Regions from separate parts of the Sporosarcina sp. Y352 genome, predicted to be linked through region 1. Evidence: riboswitches for the same ligand, from Rfam matches in the RefSeq annotation. Region 1 holds a riboswitch; each other region holds the start of a gene.

Region 1 (2,325 bases):
CAACCCAAGTGCATCTAACCCCATTAAGTGTGATTGGAGACCGATTAGATTGCGGTCCCGACATGTGATATGTACAAGAGGATTAATCTTATGCTCAAGTTTTAACATCGAACCCATCGCCAAATTGCTAATGCGCGGAGAGGCTAATGAATTATCAGCCATAGTGAGAGAGTCTATGCCTGCTTCGTTTAACGCCTTAGCACCTTCAATGAATCCAGTTATATCTAAATGACGTGGCGTATCCAACTCCACAATAATTGTTCGTTCTGTCATTACCTTGACATGAAGTGGCTTTGTTTTTTGCGGTTCTGCCTCTCGAATTACAATCGGCTTTCTTGGAGTCACTATTTTTTCCGAGATGGGCGCTAGATTTCCAATGTATTTTTTCGCAGCCTCAATGTGCTTTGTCGTCGTTCCACAGCATCCACCAATTAAGCGCACGCCCTCTTCCCGGAGTCGCAATGCAGCTCTCCCGAAATAATCAGCTTCTGATTCGTAGACAATCCGTCCATCCTCAACATCCATTAAACTTGCGTTTGGAGAAGCGGAAAGAAATGCTTTTTCAGGAAGTGTTACTTGTTCGAAAGCTTGAATCGTATGATGTGGCCCCAATCGGCAATTGACTCCTACTATGTCCGCACCCAGTGCTTCAAGCTGATGAAACGCTTCGTTAAGTTGCATTCCATTTTGCAAAATGCCTGGATCATGCATTGATACTTGGGCAATAATTGGCGTATTTGTTAGTTTGCGTAAATGCTTTACAGTAGCAACAAGTTCTTCAAAATCATAATAGGTTTCTAGGAGTAAACCGTCCGGATCCCCTGCCAATAAGTGATTGGCTTGCTGATCAATCATTTTTATTATTTCTTCAACCGTCGCATCACTTTTACGAATCCCACGGATACCGCCTATCGTACCAAGTACAAACTGTCCGCCTGGTGCAGCAGCTCTTTTTGCAATTTGAATTGCTGCTTCATTAATTTCTTTTACTTGATTTTCTAAACCATAACGCTCCAGCTTAAGAAGATTGGCTCCATATGTGTTGGTCTGAATAATATCTGACCCAGCCGTAATATAATCTAAGTGAATTTTCTCCACAATCTCCGGTTTCTGTAGATTCAGTTCTTCGTTACAGTACTCAATCCCATATGAATAGAGCAGCGTCCCCATAGCCCCATCCGCAATTAATATCTTTGTCTGCAGTTCTTCCAGTAAGCCCATTCCACCCAATCCCCCTTTAATACAAAAAAAGCCTTCCATGAAAAGAAGACTTAACGATTTAAAATTCGTTCTTCTTCATCTCTCAGGACATTTCTCTCCTGCTGGAATTAGCACCTGACCATATTATGGCTGGTTGCTGAAGCGTCATTGGGCCAGTCCCTCGACTTCTCTCGATAAGAATTTAATATTCAGTTTTACTAACTATGATTATCCTATCGTTATAACTCGTATCAGTCAAGGACTTTTTCGTAAAATGCGAATATTCTTTTCCTTATTATTTTTATTTTTCAGATTTCGAAAAAATAAAAGCTGCTAACACAATAATATAATCATGTTAGCAGCTTTTACTCGTATTATATTATTGTATAGAGTGTTTTGTTAACCATTCTTCAATCAACGGAAACGTATTGTTAATGGCTCTTCTACCAGCAACCACTGAGACATGACCAGTATCCGTCAGATGGAAAGTCTTATCTCTACTTGAGATTTTAGCGTTTAGTGGTTCTACTTGGTTAGGAGAAGCGATGACATCATGCTTTCCGGCAATATTTAATACATTTGCCGTAATCTTGCTTAACTCCACTTTCTGTCCTCTAATATAGAGTTCATCATTAATTAATTTATTCTCTTGATAAAACTCACCAATCCATTGCCTATAGGCTTCACCTGGAAACGGAATTCCGTCATTCAGCCATTTCTGCATCAACTTCCAATTGTTAACGAATTCCTCATTATCCGCGCGATCCGCCAGACTGATATAAGGACCATAAAAATTGGCTATCGGATTTAACAGCTTGTTGCCAAAATCAATCATATCATGAGGAATCAAACCAAGTGTGTCAACTAGTTTATTCAAGTTAAAATGACGTTTGTCTAACCAGCTCGTATATAAACCTGCATCCGAAAAATCAAATGGGCTCGTCATGAAGATTAAATTACGAATTGGCAGTGTAGGATGTAGTGCCGTAAAAATAGAAGTCATCGTCCCACCCATACAATAACCAAGCAAACTGATTTCCTTGGCATCCGACGTTTTCAATACTTTCTTAACAGCGCGCGGAATATAATCTAAGATATAATCATCTAATTTCATATATCGATCTT
Region 2 (2,325 bases), on a different contig from region 1:
ACGTTTCTTGAAAATGAAGCCCTGTATCCAAAAACACCACTTTAGCAGTTGGTTTTGTTTTCGAAATCAAATCAAGCATTACAATTCCTTCTACACCAAAGCTACATGCATAGACAAGATCAGCATCATATTCGTCATAAGCCCATCTCAAAACATTTAAAGCACCCTTTGACTCGTCGTCAATGTTAAACGTTTCAGTAGGCTTAAACCATGTGTCATACGTCAGTTTCACCATAGAAACTTCTCCCCCCATAAAATTAATGATGTAACTTCTCTTTTTAAGACGAAGTTAACCATTCAATGGTTAAAGCCATCTATTGTTCATATGTTCGGAATTTTACATCCAATTAGAATTCCCGCTCTACTTATGATTGAAATTAACAATATCTTTATTAATCCTATCTGTCAAGTCGGTTTAAAGGTATTCTATTCCTACAATATCAAGAAGTTACATATCTATTGGTTTTTTCAGATATATTTATTTTCGTTTAAATAATTTACGATGACTTTAACTGATTCTTCAACGCTTAGCTTATTTGTATCAATAGTGATTTCTGGGTCAACAGGTACGTCATAAGGAGCATCGATTCCTGTGAAATTTTTCAACTCTCCCAATCTGGCTTTCTTGTAGAGTCCTTTTGTATCGCGTTCTTCACATGTTTCTAAACTAGCCTTCACGTAAACTTCGATAAATTCATTTGGTTCGACGAGGTCACGCACTGTATCCCGATCTTCCTTGTATGGAGAAATGAACGCTGTTAACGTGAACAATCCTGCATCAATCATTAGTTTTGAGACTTCACCGATTCTACGAATATTTTCCGTGCGGTCATCTGGACTAAACCCTAAATTCTTATTTAAACCATGCCGAACATTATCCCCATCCAACCGATAGGTATGAATACCTTTTTTATGTAACGCTGTTTCTAACGCTACTGAAATCGTCGACTTTCCTGACCCTGAAAGTCCTGTAAACCATAGAATTGCACTTTTATGCCCCTTAGCTTCTTGGCGATTCTCTTTTGTTACCTCTGATTCGTGCCAAACGATATTTGTAGATTCTGTCATTATTTTCTCCCCCATTTTCTCTATTTAATTTACAAAAAAAGACAACTTTTAAGCCGATACAAATAATCGATTAAAAGATGCCTTTAGTTGTCTAATTAGCATGTATTCTATTGTGTGGAAAATAAAAAACCACTTCTTAATAGTGCAAGAAGAGGTTAATTAATCGAACAAAAAATTCTCTTCTTATCTTCTAAACTTTCGTTTAATGGAATTGGCACAGTACTAAACAGTCTGTTGCCGAGGTTTCATTGGGCCAGTCCCTCAACCTCTCTGGATAAGATATGAACTATTAAGTTGAGACCAATATTACATTATGAAAAAGACATTGTCAATGACTTATCAGATAATAAATTAAAGTCTATTGGTTTAATTGGTTTTAAATATCCTTCTTGTGTAGATAACAAAAAAACTATCTATTTTTCATTTAAAGTTCTCAAAGAATACACGTATGACATCAGCTCCACCTATAAAGGTACCTAATGTACCTCCTAGGTTTGTGAGGACGACAACCAATAAGACTCGTGTTACCCTATTTGCCCAAAAACCTTTAATCGAAAATACATCTTCAGATAATCTTTCGAAATCGCCAACGCTTGGTCTACGGAAAAATGCCTGAACAATTCCGGATACCCACCCCGCTGCAATCAATGGATGTAGGGTTGTTATAGGAGCCGAAACAAAGGCAGCCAAAATGGCTAGTGGATGTCCCAGTGCCGCAGCCGCACCAATTGCCGAAAGACTACCCGTCCACAATATCCAACTTAGCGCTTGGTCAAAACCCGCTGAAGGATTTGAAATAAAAGTATATGCAATTATAGAAAGAAGGAGCACTGGAATTGCCCACCCAATAATTTTAGGTAGTTTTGATTTGACGGGCGTTTGCGATAATGCTTGTAAATCATGCTCATTATGAATTTCCTTGGTAATCCCTGGAATATGTGCTGCTCCTAAAACAGCCACTACTTTTTTCCCCGGTGCATCTTTAATTTTCTGTGCTAAATACTGATCACGTTCATCAATTAAAGGCTCCTTTAGTTTCGGAAAAGTTTCTGTGAAATCGTTTAATACAGCATTTAAAGTGTCTTTTGATTTCATTTTTTCTAGGTCTTCTTCAGAAATGCTTTCTTTGCTGAATATACTATAGACGACCGACGTGAGAAGTTGGCTTTTCCCCATGAAACCGATGTTGCCCCAAATTCTGGAGAACGTTATTTGAATATTACGATCGGCGAGCACAAGTTCTGCACCAACTTCTTT
Region 3 (2,325 bases), on a different contig from region 1:
GCTGTAATCATAGGGACCAAATTCGTCAAAGCTTTCTTGATGAAATGTTGAAGATAAGTAAATAGGTACATTCACTGCACCCGTTTTCTGTTCGGAATCACCACGAGTCGATGCGTGTATAAGTGTCGTTTGTAATCGTTCATTATTGAGACTCATTGTTGAAGCACCTCGCTTTTTAATGTTGAAAACACTTGCTTTAAATCGGCAACCAAATCTTCTACCTCTTCCACTCCAACTGAGAAACGTAAAAGACTATCGTCAACGCCCCGTCGTATCCGTTCTTCACGTGGTATGTCCGCATGTGTCTGTGTTGCTGGGTAAGTAATAAAACTCTCTACGCCTCCGAGACTTTCGGCAAATGTAATTAGTTTTAAATTTGCTAAGAAAGGTCCAACCCATTCACTATTTTGTAAGCGGAAAGATAGCATACCGCCTTTCCCGGGATAGAGAACGTCCGCAACATGTGGTTCGCTCTTCAAGTAATTTACGATTATCTTTGCATTTGCATCATGTTGCTTCATTCGTAAGTGCAGTGTTTTTAGTCCTCTAATGATTAACCATGAATCAGAAGGTGACAGAACTGCGCCGATAGCATTATGACTGGTTGCCAATACTTCACAGAGCTCCGCTCCTTTTGAGACTACAAGGCCGGAAAGGACATCGTTATGTCCTCCGATGTATTTCGTTGCACTGTGTATAACAATGTCTGCGCCTAGCTCAATCGGTCTTTGGAAATAAGGCGTTAAAAATGTGTTGTCGACAATCAGTAATAAATTATGCTTTCGCGCGAGTTTCGCGTATTGACGTATATCAAACTCCTGCATAAGTGGATTTGTTGGTGTTTCGATAAATAGAGCTTTTGTCTTCGCAGTTATCAATTTCTCAGTTTCATGGACATCAGTAAAATCCGTATATGTTGTTCCGATTGAATAGACATCGGAATACTGCTTTAGTAGACGATAGGTACCCCCGTAAATATCTTCTGGAACAATCAATTCATCCCCGGGACGGAAAAGTGATAAAACAAGCTGAATCGCAGCCATCCCTGAACTACATGCAAAACCAGCGTCACCGCTCTCTAAATCTGCAATGCCTTCTTCCAAAATGGAACGGGTCGGATTTTTCGTCCGCGTGTAGTCATAGCCAGTTGACTGGCCTAAGCCTTCGTGTTTATAGGCAGTCGATAAATAGATTGGTGGGTTCACTGAACCAGTTTTCGGATCACTGTTATTACCTAGTTGTACTAGTATTGTTTCCAAACTTCGTCTTGTCATTGGATTCACTCTCTTCTTTTAAAATCAAAAAGAGGACCCTCTATAAGGAGAGGGTCCTCGAAATGTCGAAGTCAATCTCCTTATCTTCTAGGTAAATAGATACCTATTGGAATTAGCACCGTACCTATACAGGTTGGTTGCTGAGACGTCTTAGGGCCAATCCCTCTGTCTCTCGTGATAAGAATAAAATATGAAGTTGTTTGAATATACAATTTAGATAACTCTACCATGGCTTGAATAATAAAACAAGAACCAGATTCCTAATGTTTTTCCCGAAGCAGCTGCATTCGTTGATTGAACAAACTAGGATAAGATAGAAATCCGAGTAAGACACTGGTTACTGATGCGGTCGTTAATAAGAGGAAAATGATCAGCAATTGAAACTGAACAGCTTGAATTGGGTCGGCTCCCGCAATGATTTGACCACTCATCATACCAGGCAGTTGAACCAATCCCATCGTTTTCTGACTCTCGATTGTCGGAATCATACTGGCTTTGATTGAATTGATCAGTTGTCTATGAATGGCTTGTTTTGGCGTTCCCCCAAGTGACAGGATAAGTTCCGTTTCGTCGCGATGCGTTTCAACCTCTGCCGTAAATCGGTTAAGGAAAAGGATTGACAATACCATCGAATTACCGATAATCATGCCGCTGATTGAAATGATATATTGCGCAGTTGCGGGTACAATCTGGAAGCCTAGTAAAATACTTTGGGTCAGCACTTCAACGAAAATCAAGGTGACTGCAATTTTCCATGTAATTCCCTTGATGGCTGTCCCTTTTTTTCTGGCATTTTGTGTCGCAGCTACAATCATCAAAGTAACCATTAACACGATATACAAAATATTTTCTGAGTCGAAGACAAATTTAAGAATGTATCCGACTGCGAGAAGCTGTATAATCGACCGGATTGTTGCAATGATCGTGTCCTTTTCTAATCCTAAACGGAGCGTCTTTGATAATACAAGGGGAATGATAACGAATATAAGGGTGATGGCTAATGTTAAATAAGTCATACGGAGGATACCCCTCCTTCAACAAACTGCCTCAC

The links. Region 1 has a riboswitch for S-adenosylmethionine ahead of AC1TO6_RS12695 (bifunctional homocysteine S-methyltransferase/methylenetetrahydrofolate reductase). Riboswitches for the same ligand answer to the same signal wherever they lie in the genome.
Region 2: it holds a riboswitch for S-adenosylmethionine, as region 1 does, so the genes downstream of both, cysC (adenylyl-sulfate kinase) here and AC1TO6_RS12695 (bifunctional homocysteine S-methyltransferase/methylenetetrahydrofolate reductase) in region 1, are expected to answer to the same signal.
Region 3: it holds a riboswitch for S-adenosylmethionine, as region 1 does, so the genes downstream of both, AC1TO6_RS18750 (methionine biosynthesis PLP-dependent protein) here and AC1TO6_RS12695 (bifunctional homocysteine S-methyltransferase/methylenetetrahydrofolate reductase) in region 1, are expected to answer to the same signal.

Annotation. Positions count from the first base shown of each region.
Region 1 covers NZ_JBXCJE010000006.1:198,419-200,743, forward strand. The annotation lists gene AC1TO6_RS12695 (bifunctional homocysteine S-methyltransferase/methylenetetrahydrofolate reductase) at 1-1,221, opposite strand, end outside; SAM riboswitch class I at 1,294-1,401, opposite strand; gene phaC (class III poly(R)-hydroxyalkanoic acid synthase subunit PhaC) at 1,580-2,325, opposite strand, start outside.
Region 2 covers NZ_JBXCJE010000003.1:53,054-55,378, forward strand. The annotation lists gene AC1TO6_RS05775 (phosphoadenylyl-sulfate reductase) at 1-235, opposite strand, end outside; gene cysC (adenylyl-sulfate kinase) at 469-1,068, opposite strand; SAM riboswitch class I at 1,249-1,349, opposite strand; gene AC1TO6_RS05785 (TraB/GumN family protein) at 1,489-2,325, opposite strand, start outside.
Region 3 covers NZ_JBXCJE010000016.1:27,863-30,187, reverse strand. The annotation lists gene metC (cystathionine beta-lyase) at 1-156, opposite strand, end outside; gene AC1TO6_RS18750 (methionine biosynthesis PLP-dependent protein) at 153-1,274, opposite strand; SAM riboswitch class I at 1,352-1,458, opposite strand; gene AC1TO6_RS18745 (ABC transporter permease) at 1,535-2,290, opposite strand; gene AC1TO6_RS18740 (ABC transporter ATP-binding protein) at 2,287-2,325, opposite strand, start outside.